One region of the Kosakonia oryzae genome, then DNA from elsewhere that is predicted to be linked to it. Evidence: predicted binding sites of a transcription regulator. Region 1 holds the regulator's gene; each other region holds the start of a gene.

What was found. Region 1 encodes CRP, which controls carbon source genes, mostly activating them, when cyclic AMP is high. Its sites were predicted from a motif close to ATGTGANNNNNNTCACAT; they were not measured.
Region 2: a site for CRP is predicted at 2,021-2,038, ahead of AWR26_RS23845 (YjcB family protein). Genes of this name have one in related genera too.
Region 3: a site for CRP is predicted at 3,265-3,282, ahead of idnO (gluconate 5-dehydrogenase). Genes of this name have one in related genera too.
Region 4: a site for CRP is predicted at 3,646-3,663, ahead of mlc (sugar metabolism global transcriptional regulator Mlc). Genes of this name have one in related genera too.

Annotation. Positions count from the first base shown of each region.
Region 1 covers NZ_CP014007.2:418,887-424,343, forward strand. The annotation lists gene AWR26_RS01890 (YccS/YhfK family putative transporter) at 1-1,205, opposite strand, end outside; gene crp (cAMP-activated global transcriptional regulator CRP) at 1,253-1,885, opposite strand; gene AWR26_RS01900 (OsmC family protein) at 2,198-2,602, shown strand; gene AWR26_RS01905 (phosphoribulokinase) at 2,632-3,501, opposite strand; gene AWR26_RS01910 (YheU family protein) at 3,557-3,775, opposite strand; gene AWR26_RS01915 (hydrolase) at 3,772-4,791, opposite strand; gene AWR26_RS01920 (toxic anion resistance protein) at 4,969-5,457, shown strand, end outside.
Region 2 covers NZ_CP014007.2:5,026,215-5,031,671, forward strand. The annotation lists gene AWR26_RS23840 (GGDEF domain-containing protein) at 227-1,633, opposite strand; gene AWR26_RS23845 (YjcB family protein) at 2,162-2,443, shown strand; gene AWR26_RS23850 (hypothetical protein) at 2,600-3,031, opposite strand; gene AWR26_RS23855 (ABC transporter permease) at 3,693-4,514, opposite strand; gene AWR26_RS23860 (ABC transporter permease) at 4,511-5,344, opposite strand; gene AWR26_RS23865 (ABC transporter substrate-binding protein) at 5,409-5,457, opposite strand, start outside.
Region 3 covers NZ_CP014007.2:4,547,378-4,552,834, forward strand. The annotation lists gene AWR26_RS21530 (MFS transporter) at 1-881, opposite strand, end outside; gene AWR26_RS21535 (2-hydroxyacid dehydrogenase) at 911-1,861, opposite strand; gene AWR26_RS21540 (LacI family DNA-binding transcriptional regulator) at 2,071-3,063, opposite strand; gene idnO (gluconate 5-dehydrogenase) at 3,303-4,067, shown strand; gene AWR26_RS21550 (gluconokinase) at 4,078-4,608, shown strand; gene AWR26_RS21555 (YhcH/YjgK/YiaL family protein) at 4,605-5,075, shown strand; gene AWR26_RS21560 (YgdI/YgdR family lipoprotein) at 5,127-5,357, opposite strand.
Region 4 covers NZ_CP014007.2:2,924,125-2,929,581, forward strand. The annotation lists gene osmW (osmoprotectant ABC transporter permease OsmW) at 1-343, shown strand, start outside; gene osmV (osmoprotectant ABC transporter ATP-binding protein OsmV) at 343-1,488, shown strand; gene bioD (dethiobiotin synthase) at 1,517-2,212, opposite strand; gene mlc (sugar metabolism global transcriptional regulator Mlc) at 2,338-3,558, opposite strand; gene AWR26_RS13930 (LysR family transcriptional regulator) at 3,688-4,584, opposite strand; gene AWR26_RS13935 (MFS transporter) at 4,704-5,457, shown strand, end outside.

The DNA.
Region 1 (5,457 bases):
TTTTGCGTGACAAACATAATCGTCATCATGATCCAGTAGGGCTTCGGCAGATGCAGGGCGCTGCCCATCAGGCTGGCAATACTGAGCATTACGCTGATGCGCGCCGCATTACGCAGCGCGGCAGATTTCAGGGATAAATAGCTTTTCAGCGCCGGGAGCAATGGCAATCGACGCTGCTTCTCCGCCATCAGATCGCGGATGTACAGAGGACGCTGCGTACGCAGTACGCGGGCGATGCGGCTAAAGTGCCAGGCGCAAAACTGGCCTACCGGATTATCCGGGTGCTGGCGGGCGATTTTTTCCAGCGCGCCGATTTGCTTCTCCATTGTGAAACGCGTCGGATAGCGATGGTAGAGAATGTCGTCCGCCAGCACGCGTAAACGGGCGGCGACGGTCTGCGCATTCCAGCGAATCACCTGCTCGGCGTGGGTTTGTTCAACCAGCTTTTGTACCTCTTCCGGCTGGTGCAGGCTGACGGAAATATGCTCTTGCAAATCCAGCGCGACCTGGAAAACGCGCAGCAGGCGTTTGTAGTCGTTATGCTGATTGGCCGCCAGCATATGCAGCTGTTGGTAGCACTGGCTAATCATATCCACCACTTTTTGCTGGCGTGCAAGCAGCGGCGGCAGGGCTTTTTCCGGATCGGCATGCTGCGTCAGCAGGCTGTATTTGGCTTCGCAATAATCAGCCAGTTGCCGGTAGAGCAAACTTAACGATTCGCGCAGTGGTTGTTCTCGCCACATCCAGAACCAGAACCAGTTAAACAGCCCGTACCATAGCGTGCCCAGCGTGTAGATCAGCAGTGGCTCCCACACCGGCATATTCCCGGCGAGGCTGAGCGTGAAGATGGCGGCAATCAGCGAGGCGGGCAATAAACGCCCGTGCAATGCGCTGATCTCGGCCGTGACGCCCAGTAGCAGAGTCAGCATGGTAAAGATCAGCGGCAGCGGAAGATCTTCCGCCAGCAACAATTGCACCGCCAGGCTGCTACCTGCAAACAGACAGCCGCCAATCATCAGGCGCTTAAAGAAGCGCTTATGCGGCGTGTCGAGACCGGCAATGTTGCAGCAAGCGGGAACGAGTGAGAAAAGCAGACCCTGTTGCAGATGGCCGACGAGCAGGCCAATCGCCACAGGCAGACATAACACCAGCGTTTGTCGCAGTGCGTAGTTGATTTCGGGGTGATAAATCAGCCTGCGCCACATGAGGAGAGAAAACGGCGCGCCGGGTAAACGATGCGCCGTTTTACGGATTAACGTGTTCCGTATACCACGATGGTTTTGCCGTGGGCGGAGATCAGGTTTTGATCTTCCAGCATTTTCAGGATGCGGCCGACAGTCTCACGGGAGCAACCAACGATTTGGCCAATCTCCTGGCGAGTGATTTTAATCTGCATGCCGTCCGGGTGAGTCATTGCGTCCGGCTGTTTTGCCAGATTAAGCAATGTCTGCGCGATACGGCCCGTTACGTCCAGGAACGCCAGGTTGCCGACTTTCTCCGAGGTCACCTGAAGGCGACGCGCCATCTGCGCGGAGAGACGCATCAGAATATCCGGGTTCACCTGGATAAGCTGACGGAATTTTTTGTAGGAAATTTCGGCGACTTCACAAGCGGTCTTGGCGCGTACCCAGGCACTGCGCTCCTGACCTTCTTCGAACAAGCCCAGTTCACCGATAAAATCACCCTGATTAAGGTAAGAGAGAATCATCTCTTTACCTTCCTCATCCTTGATTAGCACTGCCACTGAGCCTTTAACGATGTAATACAGCGTTTCCGCCTTTTCACCCTGGTGAATCAGCGTGCTCTTCGACGGGTACTTATGAATGTGGCAATGAGACAAGAACCATTCGAGAGTCGGGTCTGTTTGCGGTTTGCCAAGCACCATGCGCGGTTATCCTCTGTTATAAGCTGGCTCCGAAAGCGGGGATATAGGTTTCAGCCTGCTTGCGGGGTTGCAATCAAAGCTTCTCATGTCCTGAGAAGTGGGCCGTCAGCGTTATCTGCGGCCTCTAATCTACGATGTCATGCATACATGCGTAACATCCATTTATCTTTGTAGCATCCAGATTGTTTTAGCATAGGTTTTCACGCCTGTCTCCTGGTGTCTCGCTTCAGCATGACGCAGGTCGCCTTCCGTTGCGAGTTTTGTTATGTACGCGTAATCTGTGGAGAAAATTACTACTCCGGAGTGTATAAAATGCAGGCACGTGTGAAATGGGTTGAAGGGTTGACCTTCCTGGGTGAGTCCGCATCTGGCCACCAAATTCTGATGGACGGTAATTCCGGGGATAAAGCGCCAAGCCCGATGGAGATGGTGCTGATGGCGGCGGGCGGTTGCAGTGCAATCGACGTCGTTTCCATCCTGCAGAAAGGGCGCCACGACGTGACCGACTGCGAAGTGAAGCTGACTTCCGAGCGCCGTGAAGAGGCACCGCGTCTGTTTACGCACATCAATCTGCACTTTATCGTCACCGGTAAGGCGCTGAAAGACGCGGCGGTTTCCCGCGCGGTGGATCTGTCGGCGGAAAAATATTGCTCCGTAGCGCTGATGCTGGAGAAGGCCGTGAAGATCACTCACTCCTACGAGGTTATCGAAGCCTGATGCCCTGGCCCGGCGCCAGGCTTGCCGGGCTACTTAATCTTTTTCCCTTCCATCAGCCGTTGCACCAGCGGCGTCATAATCAATTCCATCGCCAGCCCCATCTTGCCGCCCGGTACCACCAGCGTATCCATATGGGAAATAAACGAACCCTGCAGCATCGCCAACAGCCACGGGTAATCAATGCCCTGCAAATTCTGGAAGTGAATGACTACAAAGCTTTCATCCAGCGACGGAATGCCTTTTGCGGCAAATGGGTTAGAAGTATCGACCGTCGGCACGCGCTGGAAGTTGATGTGCGTGCGGGAAAACTGCGGGGTGATAAAGTTGATGTAATCTTCCATCGAGCGAACCACCGAATCCATCACCGCTTCACGGGAGTGCCCACGTTCGCTGGTGTCGCGAATCAGTTTCTGGATCCACTCCAGGTTGACGATCGGCACCACGCCAACCAGTAAATCAACGTGCCGCGCCACGTCATTTTGCGGTGTCACTACGCCGCCGTGCAGCCCTTCGTAAAACAGCACGTCGGTGGGTTCCGGCAGCGGTTGCCAGGGCGTAAACGTGCCCGGAACCTGATTCCACGGCACCGCTTCATCGTAGGTATGCAGATATTTACGCGTTTGCCCGGTTCCGCTCTGGCCATATTCGCTAAAGGTCTGTTCGAGCAGGCCAAAGTCATTGGCATCCGGGCCAAAGTAACTGATATGCCGCCCAAGATCGCGGGCTTTGCGGATCGCCATATCCATTTCCGGACGGGTAAAGCGATGGAAGCTGTCACCTTCCACTTCTGCGGCATGCATGTTGAGCTGGGCGAAGATTTTACGGAAGGCGACGCTGGTCGTGGTGGTTCCCGCGCCGCTGGAGCCAGTAACGGCGATGACCGGATGTTTGGCGGACATAGCAACTCCCTGAATAAAACTGTGTTTGCAGTATAGTCAGCCGCCATCTACCCGGTTAATTGTGGAACTGCCCACGCGGCATAATATTTACCGTCTCGTGCAGTTCCGACCACACCAGTACAGCTTCACCGCGTTGCAGTTGACGTTTAACGTCAGCGACCTTTTGTTCTAGCGAACGTTCATGTTCACCATAATCGGTGCCTTCGCGCAAGACAAAGCTCTCAATCAGATTGTTCAGCGTGTCGGCGTCAATCTCTTGCCAGGGAATAATCATGATGTTCTCAGCCAGGTGGAAAGCCAATCCGGAATGCGCTTTTCCAGCCACATTTCTGGTCGGCGCAGCGTACCGCCGACAAACCCGACATGACCGCCGTGTTCTGTCAGTTGGTACTCAATATTCGGCGGTAAATACCCGGCGTCCGGAATAACGTTATGATCCATAAATGGATCGTCTTTGGCGTGAATGATCAGCGTCGGTTTGCGGATCAACGGCAACTGCGGCATGGCGCTACAGCGGCGATAGTAATCCAGCGCATCAGCAAAGCCGTGAATTTTGGCGGTGATCAGATCGTCAAACTCGCGAATACGCCGCACTTTCCGCAGTGCTGGCAGCGTTGTCGGCAGCGAGCCAGGATAGGCTCTTAATTTGCGTGCGGCGTTCGCTTTCAGCAAATTTAGCAGGTAACGCTGATAAAAGCGGGAAAACCCTTTTTCCATATGATAGCTGCACGCTTCCAGCATCAATGGCGCAGAGACGATCACGGCTGCATCAACGGGAAGAGAATCATCGGCTTTGGCCAGCAGACAGCCGAGCATATTGCCGCCCAGCGAATAACCTACCGCTGCGGTCGGTGCCGGGCCGAAGGTTTCTGGCAGCCAGCGTAAAAACCAGGTGCCATCTTCGGTTTCACCGGAGTGGTAGATGCGGTTCAGGCGGTTGGGAATGCCGCTACACCCGCGAAAATGCATCACCACGCCCAGCCAGCCGCGCTCTTTTGCCGCATGGATCAGACCATGCGCATACGGGCTATGCAGGCTACCTTCCAGCCCGTGAAACACGACCAGACGCGGTTTGTGTTTTGCCTGCCCGGGCTCTTCGCTCCAGGCGAGATCGACGAAGTCGCCGTCCGGCAGCTCCAGGCGCTGCCACCAGGGATCAAACTGTAAGCGGCGGCGTAGAATGCGAGGCAGCATCGTTTGTAGATGCGGATTCCGCGCACCCGGCATCGGATGAAAGTTGTGCGAATCTTCCTGATTTTCAAGAAGATTTGCAGGTGTAATATCTGCCATCGTGTTAAATCATCTCAAGAAACTGACGCTTATTATACTTGCGAATATTTAAGCTGTTTAATACTTTGCTGCTGTTGTACCGTATTACGCTCTACGGACAGCCTTATAACGATTTAATAAATCAGCAATTTTATTCCATTACTGCTGTCCGCTTTTCACTCATTGAGGACTCATTGGATGACGGAAAATACCTCGCTTGACCTTGCGGCACCACAGCAACTCAATCAGGCAATTAACGACTTACCCGGCAGTGAAAATTTAACCCCAGCCGAGCAAACGCAAATCCAGAATATTGTTGAAGAAATTAATATTAACGATCCGGTGTTCTCGCTGGCCTTTGGCGCCAAAACCATGAACAGCATCTCGCAGTTTTCCGAATCGCTGATGCAGGAAGTCCGGGCGAAAGACGCTGGCGTGATTGGCGCGCAATTGACCGATCTACTGATGAAAATCAAGCAGGTGGATATCAGCGCCTTCGAGCAAAAACCGGGTTTCCTCGCTTCACTGCCGTTGTTGGGATCGCTGTTTAACCGCATCGAGCGCACCATGCTGGAGTACCAGACGCTGGCGAAGCAGGTCGATACCATCACCGAAAAGCTGAATGAAGCGATGGTAGATCTGCTGCGTAATATTTCCGTTCTGGAGATCCTCTTTGATCGTAACCGC
Region 2 (5,457 bases), 810 kb from region 1:
TAAAAACCTAATATTTGGTTATGACGAGAATATTCGACCGTAAGGTAAACTCAAAGTGCGCCCAATGTTTATATTAAGGAAAATATTTATCCATTCGTTATGGGGTGTTTTCACTTAATACAACACAGTATCCCTGATTAAGCCAAACTCACCGCAGGATAAAAAATGGTGCAGCCTGTCGGGTATTTTTTCATCTAATGAATGACATTCCTTCATCTTTGCGTATTTATTTATAAAAAGCGCTGGCGACCACTGTTTTACTGCGTCCGTTACGTTTTGCATCGTACAGCGCGTTGTCGGCAAGCGTAAGTAAAACTGAAGTATCTGTCTGCTCTCCGCACACGAATACTAAACCTGCGCTAAAGGATAATGGGATCTTTTCACAGCCGCTTAACAACGGTGAACGGGCTAATGCCGCACGAATTTTTTGGCTAAAACGCAGCGCATTTTTACGATCGGCGTGCGGCATCAAAATCAGAAATTCCTCACCACCCAGGCGACCAAAGAGATAAGACGGATCGCTATGCTCACGAATCTGGTCACAAAAATGCACCAGCGCTGCGTCGCCCGTCAGATGTCCCCAGCGATCATTGATATTTTTGAAGTGGTCCAGATCCAGCATTAACAGACTGAAATGGCTACGGGAATCCTCAGGTTTGCACTGTACCAGCGCCTCCTTTAACTTCCGTAGCATAGCGAAACGATTATAGCAGCCGGTCAAATCGTCAATCGTTGCTTTTTTCTCCAGTTGCCGCTCCACTTTTTTACGCTCGGTGATATCCAGGCCAATACTCAGGATCGAGCGGTCAGGCAGTAAAATATTTGACCAAAGCACGGTCAGCACCTGGCCATCGCGCCGTATCGGATGCCACTCATGCATATCGACGGCGGGCGAAGTATTAATCGAAGAGCGAATTTTCTGGCGCATCTCCGGATCGGGGAAAAAGAGTGCTAATGGATCGGGCTGCTGATTAAGCTCGTTAATATTCCAGCCAAATAAACGTTCACATTCGCCATTCCATAAAATACAGCGATTCGTTTTATCGAAAGAATTCATTAAAACCGGGGCACGATCGAACAGTGCTTTATATTGCGTCACGACGCGCTGCATTTCTTTAGCGGCACGTTCTCTGACAAGAATTTCCTCCATATAATCTTTAAGCTTCTCCACCAGAATAATAACCACGTTCTTGATTATTGACAGTGAAGGCAAAGGATAGGCAAACGCTAAAAAGAAATAACCTTTGACACTCGTATCTCTATAATTCAGCTTACATAATATGCCGCTTTGCAATTTATTGGTGGTGAATGACTGTGTCGGAAATAATAATTTCCCGACATGCCGTCGCCAACATATAACGCGCCATGCGCGCTGATTACGACGCAGTTGCAACTGTTCCAGCAGGGTCTGTGCATCGCGGAGCGTACACGCCACCTCTCCGTTGCAGGCTATCTGCCATGCGTCGTCCTGCTCGATCACCACCCAGGCAAGATGCGCGCCCAGGGACGCATTGATGACCGATAATATATCTTCCATGGAGCGTTGTGCAGCGAGCCACGGCATCAACTTCGCCAGAAGCGTCAACGCCGCAGCACCGTCTCCTAAAGAAACGGCTAAATTCTCTGTTTTCATTTTTTTCTTTTCGCAGGTTATTAACACCACACCGGCCTGCGATGATTTAATCAGGAAGAAAAAACACGCGCCCACAGTTGTCACGTAACGTAAACGCGCGCCGCGCATAAACCGTGACAAGAAAGAATATATCGATAAAGATCAGAAGCCTGAATAACCATCAACAGGTAAATAAAGCTTACAACACAAGCATAATATATGTTCTGCGTACTGTAAATATTGTGGCAATTAGGTTGCTAAATATCACTTTAATATATGAATAATTTCAGAGTTAATTCCCGCAAGTGCTAAGCAATATATTCTGGCGAAAAGTCGTGATTACCCCCACCAAAATTAGTAGGAATCACCTGCAAAAGATGCTTTTTCCACTGGCGAATAAATCATCAAATGTGATACAGTTCACACATTCTTGAAACGGCCATGCCGTTTCACATTGTTGTACTACTTCTGCGGACTTCTGCGTCATCTTTGCCACTCGTGCGTAACGCCTGGTCCGCCCGGTATTCGATTCTTTCTGAGGATGGTTTCATGGCTACCTTTACCACCAGCGTGGTTCTGTTGCGCTGGCAGTTATTGAGCGCAGTGTTGATGTTTATGGCCAGCACGCTGAATATTCGCTTCCGTCGGGCTGATTATATCGGTCTGGCAGTGATCAGCAGCGGCATGGGTTTAGCGGCGGCGTGCTGGTTTGCGACCGGTCTGCTGGGCATTACAGTAATGGATCTCACCAACATCTGGCACAACGTGGTGCAGGCCATGGCGGACGTCTCGAGTAAAGCCCCGCCAGACTGGCCGATGGTCATTACCTGATAAAAAAAGCGCCTGCGGGCGCTTTTTTTGTCTGCAGATGGCTGCGTTCTGGCGGGGAAACTATCGGGTAGCGAACTACCTCAACGAAAACCGTAATATTTACCCGCCAGCGCCGGGTAAAAGAGACAAAACGAGAAGAAATAGTATAGGTGAGGATTAAATTCCACACTTATGTAACTTAATAACACCACCTTCAGAATAAGACTGTACGAAATCGGGATCAGAAATCCAAAAATATTTTGATCTCTTATTGTCGTAAAATCCTTTCCAGCGCAACTCCCCTTTTTGCTTGATAAAGCTAAGTTCTGCTACCGGTTTTATCTGGCTTATATTTTTCCAGTCGAAATTCATGCCACCTCTGCCAAGATCTGCAACACTATCATAGTAAATATTAATTTTATTTTTATCGATTTCCTTTGCATGTATATTTATAACTATCTGATTATCATTAACAATAAGTGAATTGGGTTTGTCATTGATATTGATAGAGAAACCATCATCATCACAAGTAGTACCCCACCTACCAAAATTTGAGTTTGCATGCGTTGTCACGGAAATGAATAACAGAATAAAAGGCCAAATTTTCATTATTTATGACTCCATAACAGTTGTAATATATCCAATATCCAGATGAAGGTCAGTCCTTCCCGTTTTGATTTTGCAGACTGACCAGATCTGCCTGGTGGAAGGATTGCCCATTCATAACTCAATATATCTAATGCGCCATCAATGTCGCCAGAAATGATTTTTTCTTAAGAGTCTTTTCTTTTATATTTGAAAATTAAAACGCTAAATTCATCTTAAGATTTTGGGGTGGAATCAATAATACCAGCATCTGCACAGAGAACGGTTGTACTTCAGCATGATTACGGAACTGTGCTTGTTTTAGAATAATGGCGCGGCTGTCGGCGTTGAAGTAGCCTTGACCCGGTGAGATATCGGCCACACCGACAGCGGATATGTTAGCGTCATGACTGCCCGCGGGATGTCTGAGTACGATTTTTCATGCTTTGATGGTGTTGGCCCGGCTAGCGCACTTAAAGCTTAAGAGCGATTGACACTGAGGCAGCACTTTCGCCATCGGTGTGCTGCTGTTTCGTCTCGTCGAACCGGAAAAAACCTCACCCACAAATGGCGTCAATAACGCCCGGCGCGATGTTATTCGCCGTGCGATGGCCTTTATTTTTGTCGGAATCTGAAGTGACGGGTTGCCTTACGGAGCCCGTCATTTTTAGTGCAACCTGCCCGCTTATTTCCCCAGCTTCGACAGCATCTCGGGGCGCATAAACTTGTGGATCACCAGCATAAACAGCACCGACGGCACCAGCAGGATCAGCGCGGTGATCGACGACACCTGGTAGTTGCCCGACATGCTGGCGGTATAAAGCAAAATAGGCAGCGTGGTAATATCCGGCGCGCCGACAAAGAAGGTAGCGGTAAACTCATCCAGCGATTCCAGAAACACAAAGATGCTGGCGGCAATCAGCCCCGGCGCGGCCTGCGGCAGAATAATATGGAAAAACGTATATACCGGCCCGGCGCCCAAATTGCGCGACGCGCGCGCCAGCAGCGGATCGAGCGATGAAAATGCCGCGACGCTTATCCAGATGGAATACATCAGCCCATGTACGCTGTGCACCAGCACCACGCCGGCAATCGTGCCATTTAGCCCCCATTGATAAAACAGCCGCGCCACGTTCATATACACCGTCAGATTAGGAAACGCCTGCGGGATCAGAAACAGCAGCATAAAGAACGCACGACACGGCATACCGCGCTGGGCAAGCGCATAACCAGCCGGTACAGAGATGAGCAGGCAAACCAGCACCGCCAGCACGGCAATCAACACGCTTATCGACAGCGAACCCGAAACATCGCTATATGGGCTAAACACCTGGCTCCAGTATTTCAGCCCCCACTGGCTCGGCAGCGTATGCGGGAAGAACCAGCTCTCCGCCACCGTCCAGATCAGCAGATTCAGCAGCGGGCCGAACAGCGCCAGCACCAGAAATGTCAGCAGCAGCGTTTGCAGCAGAAAACTACCGCGCAGCTTTTCTCGGAAGGTCTTCATGACTGCGCTCCTTTCGCCTGCAGGCTATGGCGTAAGTAGAACCAGGAAAGCAGCGCGCAAATCAGATACGAAATGACGCCCATGGCGTTGGCGACCGGGTAATCACCGTAAGAGTTGACGCGAAACGCCATATCTACCGTCATCATCGTCGGCGTACCGGTGCCGATCATCAGCGGCACAGAGAGAACCGACATCATCGTCACGGTCGACAGCACCATCGCCACGCCAATTGTCGGCAGCACCTGCGGCAAAATAATGTCGAACAGAATGCGCAGGCGAGAAGCGCCCAGGTTTTTTGCTGCCAGAATATGCGCCGGATCGACCGCCGACATCGCGCCACAAATCAGCAGTGTAGTGAAAGCCATCTGTTTCCAGACAAACGTAATAATGATCCCGCTCCAGCCGAGCAGCGACGTGGTCTCCATCGGCGTCATCACCCCGGCGGCGACCAGCACATTATTCATCAGGCCGTTTTTCGCCAGAAAAGTGCGCATCATTTGCGCGGTCACAATAAAGGGAATAAACAGCGGCAGGCGGTACAAAAAGGCCAGCGTTTTGACGATGCCGCGAAATGGCGACAGCACAATGATTGCCGCGATGCTGATCGACAGCAACGCGAGGATCGCCAGCGACGTCAGCACAACAATCACGGTAAACAGAATGTCATTCGAATAAAGCGCCAACACTTTAGCAAAATGCGCCAGCGTCAGTTGCCCTGCCTCGCCGGTAAAGGCGGAGATCAACGAAAAGCCCAGCGGCCAGAGGAAAAACACCGCTATCAACAGCGTCGCCGGAGCCACCAGCAGTAAATATTTCATCGCGTGTCGCATGGTAAACCTGAGTTATCGCCGTAAAAAGATGCCCGGGCCAACAACCTCCGGGCATCCACATCCATCAGTTCGAAACCTGGCTCTCGTAACCCTCTTTGATGTCGTCAAAGTAG
Region 3 (5,457 bases), 1.3 Mb from region 1:
AACAGCGAGATGGTATAGATCCCGGCAAGCGTGGCAACAAAAGGTAAGATCGCCAGAACTCCGACCCCAGCCATATTGGCGCCAGTCAGATTTTTCAGGATCGTCGGCAGCCACAGTGTGTAGCCATAATCCCCGGTCTGGTAGAAGAAGTTGAGCACCACCAGCTTCATCAGACCGGCATTGCGAAACACATCTTTTACCGGCGCATTGCTGACCGCCTCTTCCGCCAGCCGCGCTTCGCGCTCGCGCGCCAGCGTGGTGACCAGATATTCGCGTTCGCTGGCTGGCAACCAGTGCGCCTCTTCCGGCCGATCGCTGATCAGCCGCCACCACACCAGCAGCACCACCAGTGAAAGCAGCCCTTCGATGATAAACAGCCAGCGCCAGTCGAGCGCCGCGATGATCGCCCCGGAAACCGGCGCGGTCAGCATGCCGCCAAGCGGGGCAAACATCATGACAAACGCATTCGCCCGGCCCACCTCTTTTTCCGGGAACCAGTTGCTGACCATCGTCAGCACCACCGGCAACATTCCACCTTCGGAAACGCCGAGGATAAAGCGCAGTACCAGCAGTTGATACTCATGCGTTACGAAGCCGGTGGCGACAGAAACCACCGCCCACGCCAGCAGCGACCAGGCGATAAAACGCTTGCCGCTGCCGTTTACCGCACTACGCCCGCCGGGAATTTGCAAGAACAGATAACCGATAAAAAAGATCCCGCTGGCGACGCCAGCCATCTGGCTGGTGATGCCTAAATCCGCTTCCATACCGCCTGGCAGCGCGAAGCTGATATTAACCCTGTCCATAAACGAAATAATGCAGGCAATAAGCACAGGCGCAATGATCCGCCACCAGCGCGTGCCGGGTATTTTAGTGTTCATATATTTTCTCTCTGAGGCAGAGGTGAGGATCAGGCAATCACATTGGGCAGCGGTGCCTGAGCAAAATAAGCGGCAACGTTGGCGTACACCACATCGCTCATTTTTTGTCGGGTTTCATGCGTTGCGCTGGCAACGTGCGGTTGCAGTACAACGTTGTCGAGCGCGATCAGCCCTGCCGGGACATTCGGTTCATCTTCATAAACGTCCAGACCAGCACCGGCGATAACACCGTTTTGTAGCGCGTGGATCAATGCCGTTTCATCGACCAGTGAACCGCGCGCGATATTAATTAACCAGGCATGTTTCGGCATCACATTAAATACTGAGGCATCGATCAGTTTGTGGTTTGCTGCTCCGGCAGAAGCCGCAATCACCAGAAAATCGCTCTCATGAGCGAGGGTATGCAGATCTGCACACCAGTGATAATCCAGCCCGACAATCGGCTGCCGGTCGTTGTAGAGGATCTCCATATCGAAACCGCTGGCCCGACGGGCGATGGCCTGGCCGATATTGCCCATACCGAAGATGCCAATGCGTTTGCCGCTGACCTGCGTTGCCAGCGCTGGCGCAGAAATTAACCAGCGCCCCTCGCGGACAAAACGATCGCCCTGGCAGAGCTGACGCGCCCCCGCCAGCAGCAACCCCATCGCCAGATCGGCCACCCCTTGCGTTAACACGCCAGAGGTGATGGTGACAGCAATATTGCGTTTGCGGGTGTAGTTCAGATCAACGGCATCAGTACCTACCCCGAACAGTGCCACCAGCCCCACCTGCGGCAAGGCTTCCAGCACATGATGGGTGACGCCGATATCGCCTCGCGTCACGACGACCTGAATATCGGCCCCAACGCGTTGCAGAAAAGCCTCTGCGTCAGCTTGTTCATAAAGGCGATGCACCGTGAAAGCAGTGGAGAGGCGATCGAGCAGGCTGTCTACAACAGGAGCGATCAGCAGTACGGTCTGGTTCGTTTTTGTATTCATCGTGATACCTGTTTGAAAGTTTCAGTACGTCCTGGGTCTTATCAAACGGGTTTTCGGCGGGTATTTTTGCGATCTCCATCACGCTGAATTGTGTTAAAAAAACGTGTTACCTTCTTCGTGATCGGCGCGGGTAAAATGCCGCATTCCCCCTGAAAAGGTGCGACATAAGCACAACAAAATACTAACAACAGCCCGCGCGACAGAAAGGTTCAGATGGTTTCGCCCATCGACAGGCGATAGTGCAAATCGACGTGTTCAATGGTTGGCAACCCTTTGATTTTCTTGAGCAGGATTTCGGTCGCGACCTTTCCCATCTCAAAGCGGGGGGTCAAAACGCTGGCCAGACGTGGGCTGATAACCTGCCCAATCTCCAGACCGTGGAACCCGGCAATCGCGATCTCAGCAGGCACTTTGATCCCGGAAGTAAGGCACTCCTGTAACACCCCAACGGCAAGGTCGTCGTTAGTACATAAAATACCGTCCATATCCGGGTACATTTGCCGCGCCAGCGTCATCATGCCGGTACCGATAGAAATCGAGGACACCTTATTTGGCGCAATGCGTCCGACCGGTAACCCCTGCGCTTCCATCGCCTGGCAGTAACCGTTATAGCGTTGCTCGTCGCGCACGTCAGACATCGAGCCGAAGTAGATAATGCGCCGCTTGCCGCTGGCCAGCAGCATGGTGGTCATATCAAAACCGGCCTTCATATTGTCGAAACCGACATTGATCCGATCGGCATTCGACGACAGCCCCATCACTTCGGCAATCGGAATTTTGGCCGCTTTCAGATACTTTTCCGCCCGCAGACTATGAACCGACTCAGTAAGCAGCAACCCTTTGACATTAAAGGCTAAAACCGTAGCAATTTGCTCCTCTTCGCGCTGGCTGTCGTAGTCATAATTGACCACCAGCGTCTGGTAACCCTGCGCAGAAGTGACCGATTCAATCCCGGCGAGCAAGTCGGCAAAGATTTGATTATTAAAAGAGGGGATCAGCACGCCGATGCGCGGCAGCACGTTGGCAGACATCGCCGGGTTATCCGGGTCGGGTTGGTAACCCACTTCAGCAATGACGCTGGCGATCCGCTCAGCCGTGTCGGGCTTCACCTTTTCCGGCGTGCGCAGATAGCGGCTGACCGTCATTTTAGTTACGCCCGCCAGCGCAGCGATATCATGCAAAGTAATACGTTGTGCCTTCATGGTTGCTACCTGTCCTGACGCCAGCCCGAGCCCGTTATTATGCCCCTTGTCGCCGAAAAAGAGAATTGCCCAGCCGCGCTGCAACGTGCAGTTAACTGCCGGATTGCCCTCAGTTTTCCGCCCGGCTTCACACTAAAAGTAACCCCTTTTCGTAACATGGATTTGAGTGATCTGCGTCACAGTTCAGCGAGGGTAAAAACCGTGAGATAGAGGCCACATCATTCGCTCAGGAAATACCAATGAACGATCTTTTCAGTTTAAACGGCAAACGCATTTTAATTACCGGCTCTGGTCAGGGGATCGGTTTTGTTATGGCGCAGGGGCTGGCACAGTACGGCGCGGAAATCATTATTAACGATATCTCTGCGGAACGCGCCGAACAGGCCGCGATGAAACTGCGCGATGAAGGCGCAACCGCGCATGTCGCGGTATTCAACGTGACCGATGCCGAATCCGTTGAGCAGGCGATTGACAATATTGAACGCCATATCGGCGCCATCGACGTGCTGTTCAATAACGCAGGCATCCAGCGTCGTCATCCTTTTACCGAGTTCCCGGTGGATGAGTGGAACGCGGTTATTGCCGTTAACCAGACCGCCGTTTTCCTGGTATCGCAGGCCGTCGCTAAACGCATGATGGCGCGCCAGCAGGGCAAAATCGTCAACATCTGCTCAATGCAGAGTGAACTGGGCCGCGACACCATTACGCCATATGCCGCCGCGAAAGGCGCAGTGAAAATGCTGACGCGCGGCATGTGCGTTGAACTGGCGCGCCACAATATTCAGGTCAACGGCATTGCGCCTGGCTATTTTAAAACCGCCATGACGCAGGCGTTGGTGGATGACAAAGCATTCACCGACTGGTTATGCAAACGCACCCCTGCCGCACGCTGGGGCGATCCGCAGGAGCTGGTTGGCGCCGCGGTGTTTCTCTCCTCCAAAGCCTCCGACTTCGTTAACGGACATTTACTGTTCGTCGATGGCGGCATGTTGGTTGCAGTGTAAGGAGCGCATGATGGCTGGTCAGTGCGTGATTTTAATGGGCGTCTCCGGTACCGGGAAAAGCACGGTAGGTCTGGCGCTTGCGCAGGTAATGCAGGCGAAGTTTATCGATGGTGACGATCTGCATCCCCGACAGAATATTCGTAAAATGGCCTCGGGCCAGGCATTGGATGATGACGATCGCCTGCCGTGGCTGGAACGCCTTTCCGACGTTATTTTTAGTCTGGAACAGAAAAATGAATCTGGCGTGCTGGTCTGCTCGGCGCTGAAAAAACGCTATCGCGACCAGCTTCGCAGAGGCAACAACAATCTCTGTTTTCTCTGGCTCAAAGGAGATTACACCTGCGTGCTGGAGAGAATGCGCCAGCGCCAGGGGCATTTTATGCCCGAAGCGCTGCTGCAAAGCCAGTTCGCCGCGCTGGAAGTTCCCGCCGATGACGAACCCGACGTTCTGGCGGTGGATATCGCACCGCCGGTGGCCACCATCGTTTCGCAAAGCCTTTCCCTGTTACAAAACTACGTTAACCAGGATGCCCCCGCATGATCATTGATACCTTATCCGCTGGCGCGATGAATCCGCTCTATCCGGCAGTTATTCGCCAGACGCTCCAGGCCATTCTCGATAAGAAACCGCACTCGCTGGCGGCGGGAAAATATCCGTTGCAGGGCGACAGCGTTTTCTTCTCAGTGGTTGAAGGGCATACCCGGCTGCTGGCTGAGCAGCGCCCGGAATTTCATCGCCAATATATTGATATCCATATTGTATTAAGCGGTGAAGAGGTGGTTGGCGCGGGCGTGGCCGGCTTACCGCTTGAACTTAGCGAGCCGTTTAATGACGCGTACGATCTCGGTTTTTGTCAGCACATTGCCAGCGAGACGCTGATCCATTTACAGCCTGAAGAACTGGCAATTATCTTCCCGCTGGAGCTACACCGCCCAATGTGCAGCCTGACGTCGCCCGCCGTGCTGCGTAAAATCGTGGTGAAAATCGACGCCGCACTGCTGAAATAAGCGCATAAAAAAGTCCCGCCGCAGCGGGACTCCTTCTCACAGCAAGCCGGATCAGTTATCCAGCTCACTCATGTTTTTCACCTGGTCACGGTTAATCTGCTCGGTTTTACCGGTTTCAGCATTTTTATAGGAAACCATCCCGGTGTCATCATCCACCTTCGGTTTACCATCGGTCACAATGGTGCGGCCATCCGTGGTGCGAACTGCCTGATTTGAAGAACAACCGGCAACGGTGAACAGCGCTGCGGCAGTAAAAATCGACGTCATCAGAAGTTTGTTCATTTGCATGGTTATCTCCCTGCTTTCAGTGAATTTCATTTGTCTGTTAACCCATTTTAGGTTAACGCTCTGTAAGCGTGGGGAAATGCAGAACCTTCTGAAG
Region 4 (5,457 bases), 2.5 Mb from region 1:
TAATACCCACACGGCGCTGGACAGCCTGCCGCCGGGGCTGCGCGAAGCCGGACGCGGCATCGGCATGACCTTCTGGCAACGCCTGCGCTGGGTCGAAATTCCGATGGCACTGCCGGTGATTTTCGGTGGTATCCGTACGGCAGTGGTGATGAATATCGGCGTGATGGCCATTGCCGCCGTTATTGGCGCAGGCGGCCTGGGATTGCTGTTGCTGAACGGCATTGGCAGCAGCGACATTCGTATGTTAATTGCCGGGGCGCTGATGATTTGCGTGCTCGCGATTGTGCTCGACTGGTTATTGCACCGCTTACAAATTGTGCTGACGCCGAAGGGGATTCGCTAATGATTAAACTGGAAAATCTGACCAAACAATTTACGCAGAAAAACGGCCAGACAGTGAAGGCTGTCGATAACGTCAATCTGACTGTACCGGAAGGTGAAATGTGCGTACTGCTCGGCCCTTCCGGCTGCGGTAAAACCACCACGCTAAAGATGATCAACCGCCTGATTGCACCGAGCAGCGGCTCGATTTTCATCAATGGTGAAGACACCAGCGCCATGGATACCGTCACCCTGCGGCGCAATATTGGTTACGTAATTCAGCAGATTGGTCTGTTTCCCAATATGACCATCGAAGAGAACATCACCGTGGTGCCGCGCATGCTGGGCTGGGATAAAGCGCGCTGTAAAAGCCGTGCTGAAGAGTTGATGGAGATGGTGGCGCTGGATGCGAAAAAATTCCTTCATCGCTACCCGCGCGAAATGTCCGGCGGCCAGCAGCAGCGTATTGGCGTGATCCGCGCACTGGCGGCCGATCCGCCGGTACTGCTGATGGATGAGCCTTTCGGCGCGGTCGACCCTATCAACCGTGAAGTGATCCAGAACCAGTTCCTTGAGATGCAGCGCAAGTTGAAAAAAACCGTCATGCTGGTCAGCCACGATATCGATGAAGCGCTGAAACTCGGCGATCGTATTGCCGTGTTCCGCCAGGGACGCATCGTACAGTGCGCCAGCCCGGATGAGCTGCTGGCCAAACCGGCCAATGAATTTGTCGGTTCGTTTGTCGGCCAGGATCGCACGCTGAAGCGGCTGCTGCTGGTTTCCGCAGGCGACGTCACCGATCAACAGCCGACGATCACAGTGCGGGAATCGACTCCGGCGACGGAAGCCTTTGCCACTATGGATGACAACGATATTCGCGCCATTACCGTCGTGGATTCGGCGGGTAAACCGCTGGGCTTTGTTAAACGTCGCGAAGCACGAAACGCGCCAGGCAGTTGTTCCGATTTGCTACATCCGTTCCGCATTACCGGGAAAGCGGAGGATAACCTGCGCGTGGTGCTGTCACGGCTGTACGAAAGCAACACCAGCTGGATGCCGATTGTCGATGAGGATGGTCGTTATAATGGTGAAATTTCGCAGGACTATATTGCAGAGTATTTAAGTTCGGGCAGAACGCGCCGGGTACTGAATATTCATGATGCGTAACAAAAGCCCCTCCGATGAGGGGCTTTTTTCAGGCGAGGATGCGGTCGGCAACTAACATGCCGGTCGCCATCTGCAAATTGATGTATTGCGCCAGATCGCGCTGCTCGGCGCGCGGCAGATAAGGTAACTCACCCACCAGCGGTGCAGGCAGTTTTTTGCTCAGCACATTGATAATTTCAGCGTAATGCGCCAGCCCCGGGTTGATACGGTTCGCCACCCAGCCAATCAGCGGCAGGCCATCGCTGGCAATCGCCTGCGCGGTCAGCAAAGCGTGGTTAATGCAGCCTTCCTGAATACCCACCACCATCACCACCGCCATCTGCTCCTGCACCACCCACTCGGAGAGCGGGCGCAAATCATTCATCAGGCTGCGCCAGCCGCCGGTTCCCTCGACCACCACATGATCGACCTTTTCGCACAGGTTGAGCAGTCCGTTGGAAAGCAGGCTGTAATTGATGGGGCAACTATGCGCAACGCTACTTTCCTCTTCGCTCAGGGCAATCGGGTTTATCGCCTGATAAGGTAAATCCAGCGAGGAAACGCTTTGCAGTACCAGCGCGTCTTTGTTGCGCAATCCTTCCGGCGTCTCTTTGCTTCCTTTAGCAACAGGTTTGTAACCTGCCACTGTTTTGCCGCTGGCAGCCAGCGCCTGGAGAAGCGCGCGGGATGCCACTGTCTTCCCGACAGAAGTGTCTGTACCCGTTACAAAGAAACGCTTAAGCATCTCGATTTCCACCGTTGTTCTACGAAAATATAAACCAGGAGAATAATTCAGTGGAGAAAGTCTAAGATAAGTATCACCGACCCAGCTTGAGGTAGCGCAATTTTTGCGGCGACAGTGTAAAAATGTTATCCCTGCAACAAACGGATAAGCAAAGATCCGTTATACATCGCGTCTTTTACCAGCGCAGCACCGGCCATTGTGCCCTGATTGGTGAACTGGGTGCTCTCAACGGAAATATGCTGGCTGTATGCCGGTAACGCCTGCTGGCGGATGCAATCGGCAATAGCGGGAAAGAGAATGTCTGCCGCTTTGCTCAGCGGCGAGCCAATGAGTATTTTTTGCGGGTTGAACAAATTCACCATAATGGCGAGGATACGGCCAATATTGGCGCCGACGCCGTTGATGATATCTTTCGCCAGCAGATCGCCCTGCTGTGCCGCCTGGCATAACCACTCCACCGTTAACGGCTTCTGATGCAGCATCGAGCTCATCGACTGGCTCATACGTAACTGCGCCAGTTCCAGCACGCTTTCAACGCTGGCAATGGTTTCAAGGCAGCCATTGTTGCCGCAATAGCAGCGCTTACCGTAAGGGTCCACCTGCGTGTGTCCAATCTCCACCAGGCTACTGCTGCCCGCGTGCAGCAAGCGTCCGTCAGTGATCACCCCGGCGCCAACGTTGTGGTCGATCACCACCTGAATCACATCCCGCGCGCCGCGTGAAGCGCCGAATAGCGCTTCGGCCATGGTCCAAGCGCTGATGTCATGCTGCACGTAAACCGGCACGCCGGTATGCTTCTCCAGCGTTTCACCCAGCGGCATATCTTTCACTTCGGTGTAAAACGGCATGCGGTGAACGATACCATTCTCAGTATCAATGATTCCCGGCAGCGTGATGGCAATTGAGGTCAGGCGCTCCAGCCGGTTCTGGTGGCGGGTAAAAAAGCTGTCGATAAGGTGAATAATGCGCTCCAGCAGCGACATCTCATCGACCAGCGGCAGTTCAAGCCGGTCTTCCACCACCAGCTTGCTGCTGAGATCGCGCAGCGAGAGAAAGATTTCACCGCGGCTAATACGCAGCGAGAGATAGTGCCAGGCTTCGGTTTCTACCACCAGACCGACCGCCGGACGCCCGCGGCTACCCGGCTCCTGGATCTCCGTCTCCTGCACCAGATGCGCTTCCAGCATTTCACGCACAATTTTGGTAATGCTCGCCGGCGCGAGCTGCGCCAGACGCGATAAATCGATGCGCGAAACCGGGCCAAGCTGATCAATAAGGCGATAAACCGCCCCTGCGTTGGTCTGCTTAATCTGATCAATATGCCCAGGCTGACTATCAGCAACCACCTCTGACTCCCTTATTTTCGCGCTTCGAAATAAACGTTTTGCTATGGTGAAGCACTTCAATAGTTGCCGTCAAATTTTTACCCAGGCTTGTGAGTTACAGCACATTTTGCAAGGACTTATGTGTAAAAATCAGCCGATTGCGGCACGCAGGAGTAGCTGTTTGAAACGCGCAGCTGCTGTCCCCTGTTCATGATGTTTTGCCCACACCAGCCACATTTCGGAAACCGCATCCGCTTCAATAATCGGCACCCAGCACATTTCATTGAGCTGCACCCGGTGAAACGACGCCGGGAGGATCGAGACGCCCAGCCCGGCCGCCACCAGGCCGATAATCGTCATCGCTTCGCCCACTTCCTGGGTTATGGTGGGGATTAACTGATAGCGCCGCATCAGCCCGAGGATCTCGTCGTACAGACCGGTGCCGACGTGCGGATCGAAAAAGACAAACGGCTCCTGCGCCAGTTCCTTCAGCGACACCGCCTTGCGCGCCGCCAGCGGGTGGTCACGGTGGATCATCGCCAGCAGCGGTTCACGCAAAATCACCTCCCATGCCAGCGTTTCAGGTAGCGGCGTATTACGCATCAGCCCCAGATCCAGCGAGCCTTCATTCAGGGGAGAAATTTGTTCGCGGGTGTTGATCTCCCGCGTCTGAATATGCACATCCGGGTAGCGCTGGCGAAACGATGAGAGCGTATCGGAAACCGCCTTAATAAACGGCGCCGACGAGGTGAAGCCGATGCGCAATTCACCGGTTTCCCCTTGATGCAGCCGGGCGGCACGAGCGGCGGCCTCATCGACCAGGCTTAAAATCTGCCGACTGTCGGCAAGAAACTGTTTGCCAGCAGGCGTCAGCGCGACGCTGCGGTTGGTACGTGCCAGAAGACGCGCGCCGACCTGCTGTTCGAGCAACTGGATCTGCTGGCTCAAAGGCGGTTGGGAGATATTAAGCCGCGCCGCAGCGTGGCCAAAATGTAACTCCTCGGCAACGGCGATAAAGTAACGCAGATGACGCAGTTCGATATTCATATTTTAAAAGTATTATTTGAGATTATTAATATATTAGACAGAATATTACGCCTTTCATACCCTTATGTCTGTGGTAAGCCCGTCGCCAGAATCACGGGTATGAAATGTAAGGATCTCTAGTGAGTCGTACAACAACCGTTGACACCGAACCGGCAAGTGTTGTCAACGAAATTCCTGTCGCGTTGCCGGGACAATTTATTAAACGTGGTACTCCCCAATTCATGCGCGTCACGCTGGCGCTCTTCTCCGCCGGACTGGCAACCTTTGCCCTGCTCTATTGCGTGCAGCCGATTTTGCCGGTGTTGTCCCATGAATTTGGCGTCTCTCCAGCCAGCAGCAGTATTTCACTGTCGATTTCCACCGCCATGCTGGCGATTGGCCTGCTGTTTACCGGCCCGCTTTCGGACGCCATCGGGCGCAAAAAAGTGATGGTTACCGCCTTGCTGCTCGCTTCCTGCTGTACCCTGTTGTCAACGATGATGACAAGCTGGCACGGTATTCTGGTAATGCGCGCGCTGGTCGGTCTGTCGCTGAGCGGCGTGGCGGCAGTCGGGATGACCTATTTAAGCGAGGAGATCCATCCGAGCTTTGTCGCCTTCTCAATGGGGCTGTACATTAGCGGCAACTCGATTGGCGGCATGAGCGGCCGTCTGCTTAGCGGTGTGTTTACCGACTTCTTTAACTGGCGAATCGCAGTCGCGGGGATTGGCTGCTGTGCGCTGGCATCGGCGCTGATGTTCTGGAAAATCCTGCCGGAATCGCGCCATTTTCACCCCACTCCGCTGCGCCCGAAAACCTTGCTGATCAACCTCCGTCTGCACTTTCGCGATAAAGGGCTGCCGATGCTGTTCCTGGAAGGCTTTTTGCTGATGG